Regions from separate parts of the Streptomyces enissocaesilis genome, predicted to be linked through region 2. Evidence: riboswitches for the same ligand, from Rfam matches in the RefSeq annotation. Region 2 holds a riboswitch; each other region holds the start of a gene.
What was found. Region 2 has a riboswitch for cyclic di-AMP ahead of ABD374_RS03575 (M23 family metallopeptidase). Riboswitches for the same ligand answer to the same signal wherever they lie in the genome.
Positions count from the first base shown of each region.

Region 1: another riboswitch for cyclic di-AMP. It lies ahead of ABD374_RS18820 (transglycosylase family protein); the one in region 2 lies ahead of ABD374_RS03575 (M23 family metallopeptidase).
Region 3: another riboswitch for cyclic di-AMP. It lies ahead of ABD374_RS04150 (transglycosylase SLT domain-containing protein); the one in region 2 lies ahead of ABD374_RS03575 (M23 family metallopeptidase).
Region 4: another riboswitch for cyclic di-AMP. It lies ahead of ABD374_RS29605 (M23 family metallopeptidase); the one in region 2 lies ahead of ABD374_RS03575 (M23 family metallopeptidase).

Region 1 covers NZ_BAAAUD010000039.1:86,015-90,225, forward strand. The annotation lists gene eno (phosphopyruvate hydratase) at 1-394, opposite strand, end outside; gene ABD374_RS18820 (transglycosylase family protein) at 653-1,375, opposite strand; cyclic di-AMP (ydaO/yuaA leader) riboswitch at 1,379-1,550, opposite strand; gene ABD374_RS18825 (transglycosylase family protein) at 1,818-2,819, opposite strand; gene ABD374_RS18830 (cytochrome P450 family protein) at 2,933-4,204, opposite strand.
Region 2 covers NZ_BAAAUD010000010.1:54,722-58,932, forward strand. The annotation lists gene ABD374_RS03565 (HPr family phosphocarrier protein) at 1-208, shown strand, start outside; gene ABD374_RS03570 (GntR family transcriptional regulator) at 380-1,069, opposite strand; gene ABD374_RS03575 (M23 family metallopeptidase) at 1,240-2,061, opposite strand; cyclic di-AMP (ydaO/yuaA leader) riboswitch at 2,075-2,268, opposite strand; gene ABD374_RS03580 (M16 family metallopeptidase) at 2,503-3,870, opposite strand; gene ABD374_RS03585 (M16 family metallopeptidase) at 3,891-4,211, opposite strand, start outside.
Region 3 covers NZ_BAAAUD010000011.1:28,628-32,838, reverse strand. The annotation lists partial or broken gene ABD374_RS04165 (hypothetical protein) at 1-155, shown strand, start outside; gene ABD374_RS04160 (aspartate/glutamate racemase family protein) at 492-1,157, opposite strand; gene ABD374_RS04155 (hypothetical protein) at 1,801-2,355, shown strand; cyclic di-AMP (ydaO/yuaA leader) riboswitch at 2,702-2,862, shown strand; gene ABD374_RS04150 (transglycosylase SLT domain-containing protein) at 2,865-3,617, shown strand.
Region 4 covers NZ_BAAAUD010000057.1:18,483-22,693, forward strand. The annotation lists gene ABD374_RS29595 (tyrosine-protein phosphatase) at 1-111, opposite strand, end outside; gene ABD374_RS29600 (alpha-galactosidase) at 278-2,374, shown strand; cyclic di-AMP (ydaO/yuaA leader) riboswitch at 2,699-2,873, shown strand; gene ABD374_RS29605 (M23 family metallopeptidase) at 2,876-3,823, shown strand; gene ABD374_RS29610 (SGNH/GDSL hydrolase family protein) at 4,015-4,211, shown strand, end outside.

The DNA of each region.
Region 1 (4,211 bases), on a different contig from region 2:
GGGGGAGGTCGGACGCCTCGGAGGCGGCGTGCGCGACGGCGAGGGAGACGCCGAGGATGGCGTTGGCGCCGAGGGAGCCCTTGTTCTCGGTGGCGTCCAGGTCGAACATGGCCTGGTCGATCAGGCGCTGCTCGGTGGCGTCGTAGCCGACGAGCTCCGGGCCGATCTGCTCGATGACGGCGAGGACGGCCTTCTCGACACCCTTGCCCTGGTAGCGGTTCGGGTCACCGTCGCGAAGCTCAATGGCCTCGAACGCTCCGGTGGAGGCACCGGACGGAACAGCAGCACGACCGGTGCTGCCGTCGTCGAGGCCGACCTCGACCTCGACCGTGGGATTGCCTCGGGAGTCCAGGATTTCCCGGGCTACGACGACGTCGATGGACGGCACGAGCATCTCCTTCTGGGATGTGACGCTAGGGATGCAGGGTCACTTTGGCCTTGCGACAAGAGCCTAACCGGCTCGGGGGCATCGATCGGCCGTTCGCCCGCCCGCTGGGACAAGAAGAGGCACGAATCCCCGCAATAGCGGACGTAACTCTTGGATGTGCGGGAGGGCGTTCCGGACTACTGATCGGTAAGGGGAAAGGGGAAACCCCGGCCCGGCGCGCACGGGGGAAGCGCGCCGGACCGGGGTGTTCCGGGGGGAAGCGGGTCAGCCGAGGTGCAGCTGCTGGCCCACGTAGATGACATCGGCGTCGTCGACGATGTCCTTGTTCAGCTCGTAGAGCTTCGCCCAGCCGCCCTTGACCTTCTTCGCCTCGGCGATCTTGCCGAGCGTGTCGCCGGACTTGACCTCGTACTCGCCGTCACCCTTCTCGATGGTCTTCGGGGCGGCGGGCTTCGCGGTCTCGGCCTTCGGCGCGGAGCGGACCTCGCTGCGCGAGGCGGGCTGCTCGGCGGCGCGCGGGGCGGCCTGCTCCTGCGTCTGCTGCGGCTGGGGCGCGGCCTTCTGCTGCTGCGGCTGCGAGGAGCCGGAGGTGTCGACACCCGGGTCGACGCCGTCGTTGGTCAGGCCGCCGGCACCGGCGCAGGCCCAGGCGCCCGGGCCCTGCATGTCGAGGAGCTTCTCGGCGGTGGCTATCTGCTGGGCCTTGGACGCCTTGTCGGCGGTGGGGGCGTACTGCGTGCCGCCGGCGGCGGCCCAGCTGGACGCGGAGAACTGCAGGCCACCGTAGTAACCGTTGCCCGTGTTGATGGACCAGTTGCCGCCGGACTCGCACTGGGCGACAGCGTCCCAGGTCTCGACGGAGGCGGCGGAGGCCGACGTCGCGCCCATCAGCGGGACGGCGACAGCGGCGCCGGTGATGCCGGCGAACGCGGCGATGCGGGTGACCTTGGACGGACGACGGTGCTTGGCCTTGCCGGAAAACAGCATGCGACATCTCCTCACCGACGCCTACGAGGTGAGCTGTCGGGTTCGGGCCAATGAGTGCCCGGCCGCGCGACCTGCGTCGCGCGCCTTAACCCCAAGCCGGTTCCGTCCGTCTTCCGACGTCCGGTGCCCGGCGCCTACCTGGGTCCCCCGCTCCTGCCTACGGCGCTTTACGCGTCGGTTCCCCCCGGCCGCCGGCAGGATTCGGCGTGACGGTCGACGGGGCCCGCGGTGGCGAGCGGTTCGACCGTAAACACATGAGCCCGCGATGTTCAAAGAGGAGCATCACGGAAATATCGCCCATTCGCGCCCCCGCCCGATCTCCATCCGCGCAGGTCAGGGGCGAATCTGACGGTCCGTTCGGGCCGACCGTGTGAAGTGAGGCAAAGAGACCCATGTCTCACTGCCCCCAATGGGGACATACCGGCCCGAACTGCCCCTGATTTCAGTCCAGATCGAGGCTTTGGCCAGGGACGATGAGGTCCGGATCGGACCCGACGGCCTTCTCGTTCGCGGCGTAGAGCGCCGGCCAGCCGCCGCGCACGTCGTGCGCGTCGGCGATGGCCCAGAGGTTGTCGCCGGTGCGGACGGTGTAACCCTGGTCCGCGTCCTCGCCCTTGCCCTCGCCGGCGTCCGCCTCCCGCTCCCGCCCCTGGGCGCCGGACGTGCCGACCGCGTCGCGTGTCGGCCCGTCACCTCGCGAGGCATGGCGGCCCGATTCGCGATCTATGACCGAATCGCCGGATAGGGCGCCCGCGTCCTCCCGGGCCTTCACGCCGCGGTGCTTGCCCTGGGGAGCGTCCTTCCCGGAGGCGGCCCCAGCGGCCTCACGGGCGGGCGCGCCGGACGTCTCGGCGGCGTCGTCGGTCTCGGCCTCCGCGGAGTCGGCGGCGCCGGCCGGCGGGGTCGCCGCCGGCCCGGCGGACTTCCCGGCGCCGGCCGCCTTCTTGCCCGAGGACGCCTTCGGGGCCGTAGTGCTCTCCGGCGCCTCGGCCGACGCGTCGGCCTTCGAGCCGGCCTTCGGCGCGGCTTCCGGCTCAGCGGTCGCACCGCCGCCCGGCGCGGCGTCCTCACCCTCCGTCAGGCCCGAGATGAGCGCGCAGCTCGGCCACGCCTGCGGCCCCTGTCCCGCCAGTACCTTCTCGGCCACCTGGATCTGCTGGGAGCGGCTGGCGAGGTCGGCGCGCGGCGCGTACGCCGTACCGCCGAAGCGCTGCCAGAGTTCCGGCGAGAACTGGAGTCCGCCGTAGTAGCCGTTGCCGAGGTCGGCGCTCCACATGCCGCCGCTCTCACAGTCGGCCACCCGGTCCCAGGTCGTGGCTTCGGCAGCGTTCGCGCCGGTCGCGCCGAGCAGCGGGATGGCGATGGCCGATCCGGCGACTCCTGCCGCGACGACGAGAGCTGGAGCCTGACGGGGGCGGCGGTGTCTACCGTTCCCGGAGCGCATGCGGTGGCCTTTCGAGTGACGGCTGAGGTTGACGGTGAACGTAGCCGCACTCGAACGTCTGTCACAAGTCGATACAGCGGAGATCACATGAAGGTCTCGCTCGTGACGCGCCGTCACTTCCGTTCTGCCCCGAACTGCACGGGCAAGGTGCGCAATCCGCGCATGATGAGGCCGCCGCGCCACCGCAGATCGTCGGGTTCTGCCGCAAGCCGCAGATCGGGGAGGCGTCGCAGCAGCGTCGCGATCGCCGTCTGCCCCTCCAGCCGGGCCAGCGGCGCACCGAGGCAGTAGTGGATGCCGTGCCCGTACCCGAGGTGCTGGTTGTCGCGGCGTGAGAGGTCGAGCGTGTCCGGGTCGTCGAAGCGTGCGGGGTCCCGGTCGGCCGCGGCGAGGACGACGAGCACGGGGTCGCCCGCCCCGATGTCCCGGCCGCCCAGGGTCAGCGCCTCGGTGGCGTACCGCCAGGTCGCCAGCTCCACCGGGCCGTCGTACCGCAGGAGCTCCTCGACACCCGTGGCGAGCAGCTCCGTGTCCCCCTCGCCGAGTGCGCGCTGGAGGCGCTCGCGCTGCTCCGGGTTGCGCAGGAGCGCGTACACGCCGTTGCCGATGAGGTTGACCGTCGTCTCGAAGCCCGCGAAGAGCAGGATGAAGGCCATCGCGGCGGCCTCGTTCTCGGTGAGGTGCTCGCCGTGGTCGCTGGCGCGGATGAGGCCCGAGATGAGGTCGTCGCCCGGCTCCTCCCGCTTGCGGTGGATGAGCTCGGCGAGGTAGTCGCGCATCTTCTTCACCGACCGGGCGACGCCGCCGCGCGGCCCGCCGCCGTGGCGGATCATCATGCCGGCCCAGTCGCGGAAGTCGTCCTGGTCCTCGCGCGGTACGCCGAGCAGGTCGCAGATCGCGTAGATGGGGAGCGGGAACGCGAAGTCGTGGATGAGGTCGGCCTCCCCCTTCTCCAGGAAGGCGTCGATCAGCCGGTCCGTCAGCTCCTGTACGCGCGGAGCGAACTCGGCCACCGTCCGGGGGGTGAACGCCTTCGACACCAGGCGGCGCAGCCGCGTGTGGTCCGGCGGGTCGATGTTCAGCAGGTGCGTCATCAGGTCGGCCTTGCGCTCGCCCGGAATGCCGGTCCTGCCCTTGGCGTGCGCGGAGCCGCTGTGGTGGGCCGGGTCCTTGGAGAGCCGCTGGTCCGCGAGGGCCTGGCGCGCGTCGGCGTACCGCGTCACCAGCCATGCCTCGACCCCGCTGGGCAGCGTCGTCCGGTGGACGGGCGAGTGCTCGCGCAGCCAGGCGTAGGCCGGGTAGGGATCGGTGGCGAACTCCCAGGTGAAGAGTTCGGGCGCGGGGCCCTCGGACGCGGGTTCGGGGGTGTTCTGGTGGTGCGGCACGCCGTCG
Region 2 (4,211 bases):
AGCGACCGCCTCGGGTGTTCCCGTGACGATCGCCAAGGCCGACGGCAAGCCGGTCAACGCGGCCTCCATGCTCGCGGTGCTCGGCCTGGGCGCGCAGGGCGGCGAGGAGATCGTGCTCGCTTCCGAGGCCGACGGTTCCGACGCCGCCCTCGACCGCCTGGCGAAGCTGGTCTCCGAGGGCCTCGACGAGCTTCCCGAGACCGTCTGACCACTCGGACGGGCTCATTCTCACGAAGGAGCCGTGACATCCCGGATTCGGGACGTCACGGCTCCTTCGCTTTTGCGCGGAAACAGCGGAGACAGCGGAGGTATACGTCAGGAATTCCGGGCAGCAGAAAAAGCCCCCGCCGATTCGCTTTCTTTGTATACGGCGCATCTGTTAATTGCGGCCGCCCCCGGTGTGTACGGCATGTTGCGAAGTCCTCACGCGTTCCGGCCGCGGGCCGGGGCGCCGCAGCCGGTGCGCGGCCACCGCCCGTTCGGCGTGCAGGGCCGTCAGCGCCCGGGCCCGCTGCGCGTCGCCGCGTGCCACGGCGTCCACGATCGCGCCGTGTTCGGCCCAGGACTCGACGGGGCGGGCGGGCTGCTCGACGGCGTACATCCAGGTGATCTTGTGCCTGAGCTGGGTGAGCAGGGCCGTGAGGCCGGGGCTGCCGGACGCCTGGGCGAGCGTCTCGTGGAACCAGCCGCCCAGGGGGCTCAGATCCTCGCCCTCGCCCCGGCGGGCCCGCTCCTGACCGAGCCTGACCAGGCCGCGCAACACCTTGAGGTGCGCCTCGGTGCGCCGCTGGGCGGCGCGGGCCGCCCCCAGCGGCTCCAGCAGCGTTCTGACCTCCAGGAGGTCGGCGGCCTCCTGCGCGGTGGGTTCGGCCACGCAGGCGCCCGCGTGCCGGCGGGTGGTGACGAACCCCTCGGACTCCAGCGTGCGCAGGGCCTCGCGCACCGGGACGCGCGAGACGCCGTAACGGCGCGCCAGCAGCTCTTCGGTGAGCCGACTGCCCCGCTCGAAGACGCCGGAGACGATGTCGTCACGGATCGCCGTGCATACCGATTGCGCGGGAATGCGCATGAGCGGACCTCCGCCTTGATCCTCGCGAAACGCGGTCGAATGACGCCTGTTCGGCGACTCTATTGCAGCGGCGCGCAATTTCCGACGGGCGGCAGGAATTCATGGATATCTTTTGGCCAACGCCGAAGGCCCCGGCGGGAAGCCGGGGCCTTCGGGAAAACCGGGGTGCGTCAGACGTTCACACCGTGCGCGCGCAGGTACGCGACCGGGTCCATGTCGGAGCCGTACTCGGAAGACGTACGGGCCTCGAAGTGCAGGTGCGGGCCCGTCGAGTTTCCGGTCGAACCCGAGAGACCTATCTGGAGGCCCGGGGTGACGGCCTGGCCGACGGAGACGCCGATGGACGACAGGTGGCCGTACTGCGTGTACGTGCCGTCGTTCATCCTGATGACGATGCTGTTGCCGTACGCCCCGCCCCAGCCGGCCTCGACGACGGTGCCCGCCCCGACGGCCACGACGGAACTGCCGGACGCGGCCCGGAAGTCGACGCCGGAGTGGCTGCCGGAGGACCAGAGCGAGCCGCCGCTCCGGTAGCCGGTGGTCACGACGGAACCGGCGACCGGAAGGGTGTAGGCGGTGAGGCGCTCGCGTTCCGCCGCACGGGCGGCGCGCTCCTCGGCCTCGCGCTCCGCCCGCTCCTCGCGCTCCTTCTCGGCCCTGGCCTCCGCCTTGCGCCTGGCCTCCGCCTTGCGCGCCGCCTCGGCCCTGCGCTCGGCCTCCGCCCGGTCGGCGGCGTGCCGCTGCGCCTCGGCCTGGGCGGCGACCTGGTCGGCGAGGGAGTCGCCGACGACGAGGGCCTGGGTCAGGCCGGTCGCCTCGACGGAGTGGGCCGCGTCGGCGCTGGTACCGGCGGCGAGGGCCGGAGAGGCCAGGCTCCCGACGGCGCCGGTCGTCGCGAGGGTGGCAACGCCCGCCAGGCTCGCGCTCCTGCGCGTCAGACGGCCCGGACGGCTCGGACGACGGTGCTTCCCGGTGGCACGGGTGAACGCCATGAAGTGGCTGGTCCTTTCCTTCCTTCTCGCCTACCGGGTTAGCTGACGGGTTCGGAGCAGGAAGGTCTCCTACGGACCCCTTCCGTACGTACGGAAGGACGTCCGATTCACCCCAGGGACTGGGCTCCTCCAGCCGCGAAGGCGGCAGGAGGGTGGGTCCCCGGCTCCCCAGGCTCGCGCCTGACGGGGACTCGGCGATGGCTGCCCGGTGCCACGGATGCGGCTCACTGCTGACGGACAGCCGGACCGACGCTAAGCGGGACATCTTTCAATCACCAAAAAGTCTCCGCGCTTTGTAACGCACCCCACAGGCCAGAAAGGCAACCTCCATAACAAAACGGACATACGCCAAGGACCCCGGCGGCCTGTCGGCCACCGGGGTCCCTCTGCCTCCCGTGGTGAGGGAGTTGCGCGATCGGCTCGCCTCGAACGGACGGACCGTCAGCCGGCGACCACCGTCACGTCACCGATGCCGAGCGCCCTGACGGGCTCCTCGATCTGCGAGGCGTCCCCGACGAGGACCGTGACCAGACGGTCCTCGGGGAAGGCGCTGACGACCGCCGCGGTGGCCTCCACCGTGCCCGTCTCGACGAGGCGGGCGTACAGCTGGGCCTGGAAGTCGTCCGGCAGGTGCTGCTCGACCTGGTCGGCGAGGGTTCCGGCGACGGCGGCCGCCGTCTCGTACTTGAGCGGTGCCACACCCACCAGGTTCTGCACGGCGACGTCGCGCTCGGCGTCGGTGAGGCCCTCGGCCGCGAGGGTGCGCAGCACCTTCCACAGGTCTTCGAGCGCCGGGCCCGTGGACTCCGTGTCCACCGAGCCGCTGATCGCCAGCATCGACGCACCCGATCCGTCGGGAGCGGAGCGCAGCACCTGGCCGAAGGCGCGCACGCCGTACGTGTAGCCCTTCTCCTCGCGCAGGACGCGGTCCAGACGGGAGGTGAGCGTGCCGCCCAGGCAGTACGTACCGAGGACCTGGGCCGGCCAGACCCGGTCGTGCCGGTCGGGGCCGATCCGGCCGATGAGAAGCTGCGTCTGGACCGCGCCGGGACGGTCCACGATGACCACACGGCCCGTGTCGTCGGCCGTCACCGGCGGTACGGGGCGGGGCTCGGCGGTGTCGCCCTTCCACGCCCCCAGGGTGTCGGCCAGCACGGCGTCCAGGTCGGTGCCGTCGAGGTCGCCGACGATCACGGCGGTGGCGGTCGCGGGACGCACGTGCGCCGCGTAGAAGCCCCTCACGGCGGCGGAGTCGATGCGCTTGACCGTCTCCTCGGAGCCCTGGCGCGGACGCGACATGCGCGAGGTCGCCGGGAACAGCTCCTTGGAGAGCTGCTTGGCGGCGCGGCGGGACGGGTTGGCCGTCTCGTGCGGGATCTCGTCGAGCCGGTTGGCCACCAGCCGCTCGATCTCGCCGTCCGCGAAGGCGGGCGCGCGCAGCGCGTCGGCGAGCAGGCCGAGCGCCTTGGGCAGCCGGGAGACCGGGACCTCCAGGGAGACCCGGACGCCCGGGTGGTCGGCGTACGCGTCGAGCGTGGCGCCGCAGCGCTCCAGCTCGGCGGCGAACTCCTCGGCGGAATGCTTGTCGGTGCCCTCGGAGAGGGCCCGCGACATGATCGTGGCCACGCCGTCGAGGCCCTCGGGCTCAGCCTCCAGGGGGGCGGCGAGGAAGACCTCGACGGCCATGACCTGCTGGCCGGGGCGGTGGCAGCGCAGGACGGTCAGGCCGTTGGGCAGGGAGCCGCGCTCGGGGGCGGGGAACGCCCACGGCGTGGGGGTGCCGGCCTGCGGCTGGGGGTGGAATTCCATGCTCACGGCTGCGGTGTCGGTCACTTGTCCGCCCCTTCCTGCGTACCGGCCGCACCGGCGGCGTCTGCGGTGTCGTCGGCTGCGGCTGCGTCCGCCGCGGGTGTCGGCTCGTACACCAGGACCGCGCGGTTGTCCGGGCGCAGGCGGGCCTTGGCGGCCGCCTGGACCTCCTCCGCCGTGATCTCCAGGACGCGCTGGACGGCGGTCAGCGCGAGCTGGGGGTCGCCGAACAGGACGGCGTACCGGCAGAGTTCGTCGGCGCGGCCCGCGACCGTACCGAGCCGGTCGAGCCACTCGCGCTCCAGCTGGGCCTGCGCGCGCTCCATCTCCTCGGGCGTGGG
Region 3 (4,211 bases), on a different contig from region 2:
CGTACTACGACGCGCCGCGCGCGGAGCGGCTGTCCGCGGCCCTCACCCGGGGGCAGCGCGGCTTCTTCGGGGCGCGCACCTGCCGGCGCACCGACCGCGAGGATTCGTTCCACATCCTCTGGGGCGGTGACCGGTCGGCAGCGCCCGCCGGCTGATCAGACCTCCGTGGGTCCCGGAGCCGGCTCGGGATCGGGTACGGGCTCGGGTCCCGGGGGCTTCGGGATCGGATCGGGCCCCGGCTCGGGCGGAACCGGCACCGGTCCGGGCCCCGGGCCCGGCAGGGGGCCCGGGTCGGGGCCGGGCAGGGGCGGGCCGGGGGGAGGGGTCGGCGACGGCGGTACGGGATCCGGGTACGGATGGGTCATGGCTGGCCTCCTGCCTGTCGTGCGACGGGGTCAAGACCCACTTTCTCCCTCTGCGGCTGCCCCCGCCCGCCGGGGTCACACATCCGCGTACGGGTGAACCGGAACGACCGGTACCGGCGCCCGCCGTCACCGCTGCCGGACGGCCGCCGCTGCCGCGCGCAGACCGGGTCCCGGGCTGGAGAGCACGGGCACGGCGGTGCGGTCGTCGCGGGTGCGGGCGGTCGCGTCCGCCATGGACGCCTGGGCCAGCACCACCACGTCCACTCCGGTGATCGCGTCGACGGTCCGGGCGACGCGGTCCAGGTAACCGTCCCGGTCACCGTCCTCGAAGTGCTTCCACGCGCCTTCGGCCGGCACGGTGCGAATGTCGGCCCGCCGCTCCGCCGCGTCCGCCTCCTCCCTGATCAGGTCGCACGTGGGCCCGAAGGTGCTGTCCACCGTGGCGACCACCGCTATGCGGACCGTGTCGCGCTCCGGCGCGGCGGCGACAGCCGCGGCCGCCATCGGACGGTCCAGGCGCAGCACGGGGACACCGAGCCGCGCGCCGTACGCCTCCGCCACCGCGCCGATGGTGGAGCACGTGCAGAGCACCACCGTGGCCCCGCCCTCGCCGACGGCCGCGGCGAGCACCGCGGCGACCTCGGAGCCCGCGGCGCCGGGCCCACCCGAGCGGGCCCTGGCCAGCAGTTCCTCATGGACCACGTGGCGCATTTCGAGGCCGGGGTGCTCGCGGTCGCGCAACACCTCGAAGACGGGGACGTGGGCGGGCGAGGTGTGCAGCAGTGTGAGCATGCTCGCGATCCTAGGGGCGCGACCGGGACGTGCCCCCGGGGCGGAGCGGCCCGGAACGGTCCGGCGGCGGTGTCAGTGACGGGCGCCCGGGGTTTGTCCTGCCGATCAGCGCAACATGGAACTGACGGATCATCTGGAGATTGTCTGCCGCGGTCTGCGAGTGGTGGCTGTGCGCGTTGGGCGCCCCCCTTCCCGTACCTCTTCGCCTTCTCCCCCTCGCCGTGCAGGAGACGCTGCCGCCCAGTGGAGAGGCGGCCCGCTCCCCGCAGCAGGATCAGGACGTCGACCGGGGCGGGTGGCCGGCCCTGCGGCTGCCCGCCCTCGTCGGCCGCGTCGCCGCCGGGGCGAACTGCCTGGACCCCGGCCCCTCGGCCCGGGTGGGTGAGCCGCGCTGCCGGCCCTGCCGGGGATCGCCGCCCGGCTCGCCTGCCGCACCCCGGTGGGCGAGCCGCCGCGCCGCGCGATCGGCGCGGCGATATCCCGGCTGTGTGAGGAACCGACAGCGGGGCCCGGCCCGCTCACGCTCTTCTCGCCGCAGAGCAACTCCCTTATGGGGGGGAAGCCCCTTCCACCGGGGCGCTCACCGCCCACCCGGCGGTCACAGAGGTGAGCGGCACGACGTACGCCGTGCCGTCATCTGCGCGTGGATCCCGCCGCGCCCAAGGGGCCTGACGATCCGTTGCCGGAGTCCCTGGACGGCTGCCCCGACTCCGCGCTCCCCTCCCAGTGGCTGCCCAGCCCTTCCGGGCTGCCCGCCGTGGCGGGTCTGCGGCTGCTGCTGAGCGACGGCTTCGCCGCACTCGGGGAGCATCTGGCCGCCGACGGTGACCGGGCCCCGGGCTGGGAGCAGCGCCCCGCGCGCTCGGTGCCGCATCCGGTGGAGGAGTGCGCCGCGGTCTGCGGACTGGACGAGGACGCCGCGGCGCTCCATTGGAAGCCGGTCCGCTTCAAAGCTGCGGCGGCCGAACTGGGCGGGTCGGGGCTGGTGTTGCGCGCGGACCGGGCGGGGGCGGGCCGCTCCCTCTTCCTGCCGGGCACCCGGCAGGGGCGCAAACCGACGCGCCTCCCCGCAGACGCGTCGAAGCCCGTCCTGCTGCCACCGGCCAGGGAACACCGGTCGACGACACACCCGGTGGCGGTGCCCTCCGGTCCGCTGCCCCTGCATTTCGCGGATGCGTGGGAGGGCCGTAACGGGTGAAGGCGGCCGGAGAGAGCCGCGAATCCACCCAATGTCATATAGGTCTAAATCGCCTTATCGCATGGCATATAGCCTGCCGGTCGAGGCGGTTGGGCGCCCGCCCCTGCCCGGCGGAGCACCCCAAGTGATATGAGTCACGGCCCGCAACGGCATGGCTGAAGCGGTACTGGGCACAGTTCCGGCCCCCAGAAAGAAAGTTGAGTCCTCGCTCAAGGCGAGTGACGGATTTTTCTCCGTCCGGAACCGCGATATGGATCATGCGGAGCAATTTCAGGGCTTGTTCCGCCCGGCCACTCTCGCTTACGGTCACCGTCAATCCGGGTGGACCGCCGAATCCTGCCGCCGTCCGGAAACCACACCCACTCACGTACGGCAGGAGCGGGGGACCCAGGTAAGCCGCCGTTCCGGAATTCCGGAACGGCTCGGGGTGAAGTCGCATTCACATGCGGCCGGGCATCTCCAGCCCGAACCCGACAGCTCACCTCGCAGGCGACGGAGAGGAATTCACCATGCCCGCAAAGGGTAAGCACCGCCGTTCCAAGTACGCCTCACTCACTCGGGGCTTCATCGCCGCGGGTACGGGAGGCGCCGCACTCGTCCTCCCGCTCCTCGGCGCGACTTCTGCCGGCGCGGCGCCGCAGGCCGTCGCCGTCGAGAAGGCCGACTCCGTCATCTATGCCGTGATGTCCGGCGACTCGCTCTCCAAGATCGCCGGTGACCACTCCGTGGCCGGTGGCTGGGAGAAGCTGTACCAGGACAACCGGGAGGCCGTCGGCGACAACCCCTCGCTGATCCGTCCGGGCCTGGAGCTGACCATCGCCAGGGGGACCGAGGCCGAGGCCGAGAGGCCGGCGTCCTCCTCCGACCGGGCCGACCGTTCCGAGCGGAAGACCGCGCCGGCCGCCGAAAGCGACGCCCCCGCCGTGGAATCCGCGTCCTATTCCAACGACCTCGACGGCTGGATCAAGGAATCGCTGGCCATCATGGCCAAGCACGGTATTCCCGGTACGTATGACGGAATTCACCGGAACATCATGCGCGAGTCCTCGGGCAACCCGATGGCCATCAACAACTGGGACTCCAACGCCGCCGCCGGAACACCCTCCAAGGGTCTTCTCCAGGTGATCCAGCCGACGTTCCAGGCCTATCACGTGCCCGGTACGTCGCTGGACAGTTACGACCCTGTCGCCAATATCACCGCCGCGTGCAACTACGCCGCCGACAGGTACGGCTCGATCGACAATGTGAACGGCCCCTACTAGGAGGCCCGCGTCGTCGGCCCCGCTCCCCCGCCGTTCAGGCGACGGGGCGGGGCCGACGGCGTCCTCCGTCCGGGTCGCGGCCGGTCAGGTTCCCGCCGGGCCGGGGCGGGCAACCGCAGCGGCCCGGCGGCAAGCGACAGGCGCACTGCGGCGGCGGGACGCGGAACATACGGGTGAGGTGGGCGAGGGGCACCACGCCGCGCCCCAGCCGGACGAGCCCCAGGGCGAGTGCCTCGCCGTCGGGCGGGGGAGAAGCCGAGGGCGGTGTCGAACGGCTGCACCGGGGTCCGCGGTCGCACACCGTGCCCGGCAAGCAGCCAGACACTCGGATGCCCCGGCGAGCTCGGCGGGCTGCCGCACGCGGGAGCCGTCCAGCGTCTCGACAGCCTCCCGCAACGGCTCGTGCGACCCGGTGCCCGAGCCGAGCGGCGCCCGCCGGCTGCCCGCCCTCGACCCGGTACGCAGCCGGACAGCTCTGGCCGTGGACCTGGGCCTGCTGGTGTCGGGTGAGCGCCTGCCCGGCACGGCGCACATCGCCGCCGTCCTCGGCGTGGCCGAGATCACCGTCCGTCACCCCCTGGTCCCGCCGTGTGC
Region 4 (4,211 bases), on a different contig from region 2:
CCGCCCGTCCACGGTCGGCAGGCCGCCCACGTCACGGAAGTTGCGCACCGCGGCAAGCGCGGGCTCCGGTTCGGGCTCTGTCGACGGGACCTGCGGCAGCTGCTGTGTCACGGGGGCTCCTGAAGTCTGCCGTCGGCGCTGCTCGCCGACTTCGGCGCGTTTCGACGATACGACATGGGTACCTGGGGCAAGCATCTCGACCGTCGCCGTGCGGGCGTTGCCCCGGGGCGGCGGAACGGCCAAGATGATCGCACCTGTGCCGATCCGAGGGGACTGGATGATCGAGACCGGCGGCAACGGCCGTACCTGGCTGCTCTCCGGAACGGCCGGCAGCTACGCACTGCACCTCACGGACCGGGACGAGCTGGTCCACCTGCACTGGGGGCCACGGATCTCCCTCGCCGACGCCGAGTCCCTCGCCGCCGAGCCCCCGCCGCCCTACTGGCCGTTCGAGTCGCAGCTCGACGGGCGCGAGGAGTACCCCGTCGAGGGCGGGCCCCGCTTCGTACGCCCCGCCCTGTCCGTGCGTACGCCCGAGGTGCGCGGCACCGAGTGGCGCTGCGACGGTTCCACCGCGGCGGGCGGCGAACTGCGGCTGCGCTTCACCGACCCCGTGCACCACCTCGGGCTCACCCTGCACTACCGGATGCGCGAGGACTCCGACGTCGTCGAGCGGTGGGCCACCGTCGCGCACGAGGGGCCGGCCGACGCTCCCGCCCTGGAGCTGCTGCGGGCCGACGCCGCCGCCTGGACACTGCCCCGGCGCGAGCGCTGGCGGCTGAGCCAGCTGCACGGCCGGTGGGCGGCCGAGTCCCGGCTCGTACGTTCCGCTCTCACCCCCGGCGAGAAGATCCTGGGCAGCCGCCGCGGCCACACCGGGCACCAGCACCTGCCGTGGGTCGCGCTCGACGCGGAGGGCGCCACGGAGGAGAGCGGCGAGGTGTACGGCTGCGCGCTCGGCTGGTCCGGGTCGTGGCGCATCGCCGTACAGCAACTGCCCGACGGCACCGTGCAGATCACCGGCGGGGCCGGGCACGACGACTCGGGTCTGCTGCGGCTGGCGCCCGGCGGAACGTACACCACACCCGTCTTCGCGGGGCTGTGGAGCGAGGGCGGGTTCGGCGGCGCGAGCCGGGCCTGGCACGCCTGGCAGCTCGCACACGTCATCCCCGGCGCGGAGCGGGCACGGCCCGTTCTGTACAACTCCTGGGAGGCGACCGGCTTCGACATCTCCGAGGAACAGCAGCGCGTGCTGGCACGGCGGGCCGCCGACCTCGGCGTGGAGCTGTTCGTCGTGGACGACGCCTGGTTCGGCGCCCGGACCGGCGAGCGCGCCGGGCTCGGCGACTGGACGCCCAATCCGGACCGCTTCCCCGGCGGGCTGGGGCCGCTCGCCGACGAAGTGCACGGCCTGGGGATGCGGTTCGGGATCTGGGTCGAGCCGGAGATGGTGAACGCGGACAGCGATCTGTACCGGGCGCATCCGGACTGGGTGCAGCACCATCCCGGCCGCACCCGCACGGAGTTCCGCCACCAGCTCGTCCTCAACCTGGCGCGCGGCGACGTCCAGGCGTACCTCTGGGACCAGCTCCACGGGCTGCTGTCGAGCGCGCCCGTCGACTATGTGAAGTGGGACTTCAACCGTTGCTTCACCGACGCGGGCTGGCCGGGCGAACCGTACCCCCAGAAGCTGTGGACCGAGCACGTGCACGCCCTGTACGCGCTCCTCGACCGGCTGCGGGCCGCGCATCCGGACGTCGCCTTCGAGTCGTGCTCGGGCGGCGGCGGGCGGATCGACCTCGGGATCCTGTCCCGTACCGACCAGGTGTGGACGTCCGACAACACCGATCCGCTGGACCGGCTCGCCATCCAGCACGGCTTCAGCCAGCTGCATCCGGCGCGGGCGATGGCCGCCTGGGTCACCGACAGCCCCAATACGCAGCTCAACGGGCGGGTCAGCTCGCTGCGCTTCCGCTTCGTGAGCGCGATGGCGGGGGTGCTCGGCATCGGCGGCGACCTGGCCGGGTGGAGCGAGGACGAGATCGCCGAGGCGCGCGAGTGGGTGGACCTGTACAAGGAGATCCGGCCGGTCGTGCAGCACGGCGAGCTGTACCGGCTGCGGGCGCCCGAGGGCGGGCTCAGCGCGGTCCAGTACGTGCGCGGGGACGACACCGTCGTCCTCGCCTGGCTCCAGGCCCAGCACTACGGCGAGCAGCAGCCGCCGCTGCGCCTGCGCGGGCTCGACCCGGGCGCGGCGTACGCCTGCCTCGACACCTCGGCCGTGCACCGGGGTTCCGTACTGCTCCACCGGGGACTGCGCACCGCGCTGCGCGGTGATCTCGACGCCGCGGTCTTCCGGCTGAGGAGGGTCTGACCCCTCGCGGTCCGCAGCGAGGAAGATAAGCGGCACTTGGTGCGAAACGGGCTATTGTGGTGCAACTCCGCTTGGGGGAGCGGTAAATGGTGGGACTGCTGGTGAGCAGGATCATATTCGTGACAGTGCGTGGCGGAGTGCCGGGTGCGCATGCCAGTTCGCGGGCGGTGCGCAAAGATCCGTAATCCACGGAGGGTGACGGGAATTCCGTGGTGAATTCCCGTCAGGCAACGGCCGTGCGAATGGACTGGCTTGTACGGGGGAGCCCCGTCGGCTTACGGTCACCGCAATCCGGGTGGACCGCCGAATCCTGCCACCTCCCGGAATCCGCACTCACTCACTCACGCGTTGGCAGGAGCGGGGGACCCAGGTAAGTACGCCGGTGATCCGGACGCCCCATGCGTCCGGACCGGCTTGGGGTGAAGTCGCGCAGCAGCGCGGCCGGGCATCTCCAGCCCGAACCCGACAGCTCACCTCGTAGGCGCCGGAGAGGAATGTTCCATGCCCGCAAAGGGTAAGCACCGCCGCCCGAGGTCCAGCTCGATCACTCGCGGAATCGTCGCCGCGGGAGCGGGCGGAGCCGTACTCGCGCTTCCCCTGATCACCGCCACCGGTGCGAACGCCGCGGAGAAGGCCGCAGTGCCGGCCGCCGCGGCCGCCTCCGCGGTGACCGAGAAGGCGACGCCGCAGAAGAAGGCCGACGCCAAGGTCTACTCCGTGGTCTCCGGCGACTACCTGTCGAAGATCGCCGAAGAGCAGAACGTGCGCGGTGGCTGGCAGGAGCTGTACGAGGACAACCGCGAGGTCGTCGGCGGCAACCCCTCGCTGATCCTGCCGGGCATGAAGCTGACGATCGGCGCCAAGGCGTCGGCGCCCGCGCAGCAGGCCCCGGCGAAGCAGGCGAAGCCGGCGGCCGAGGCGCCCGCCGCGCCCAAGGCCGCCCCCCGGGCCGAGGCCGAGGCCGCCGCCCCCAAGGCTGCTCCCAAGGCCGAGGCCGCGGAGTCCACTTCCGTGAACTCCGCCTCCGCCGCGCAGAGCACCGGCTCCGGCTTCACCGCCCCGGTCTCCGCGGGCGTCACCACCCCGTACCGCGCCGCCGGCGGCAGCTGGTCCAGCGGTTACCACACGGGCGTCGACTTCGCCGCGGCCAGCGGTACCCCGGTCAAGGCCGTCGGTGCCGGCACCGTCGTCTCCGCGGGCTGGAGCGGCTCGTACGGCAACGAGGTCGTCATCAAGCACGACGACGGCCGGTACTCGCAGTACGCCCACCTTTCCTCGCTGTCCGTCTCCTCCGGCCAGAGCGTCGGCGGCGGCACGCAGATAGGCCTCTCCGGTTCCACGGGCAACTCGACCGGCCCGCACCTGCACTTCGAGATCCGCACCGGCCCGAGCTACGGCTCGGACGTCGACCCGCTGGCCTACCTGCGCGGCCACGGCGTCACCGTCTGACCCGTCCAGGGCCGGCCCGAAAACACACGTACGCCCCCTTCCGCTGCCCACACCGGGCGGCAGAAGGGGGCGTACGTGTGTTTTCGGGCTATTCCGGGTTGGACAAAACTTGACCGGTGTCATATATCACCCTCCGTCAACCCCTCCCTACGGTGGCGTAGGTCACTTGTTCCAGTGAAGGATGTGCCGACGTGGCAGACGATTCGAGATCATTCAGGGCAGGCACCATCGGGTCGTACGCGGCGCTCGGCGACAGCTTCACCGAAGGCGTCGGAGATCCCGGACCCGACGGTGCGTTCATCGGCTGGGCCGACCGGCTCGCCGTACTCCTCCACGACCGCGTACCCGAGCACACGTTCCGCTACGCCAACCTCGCCGTACGCGGCCG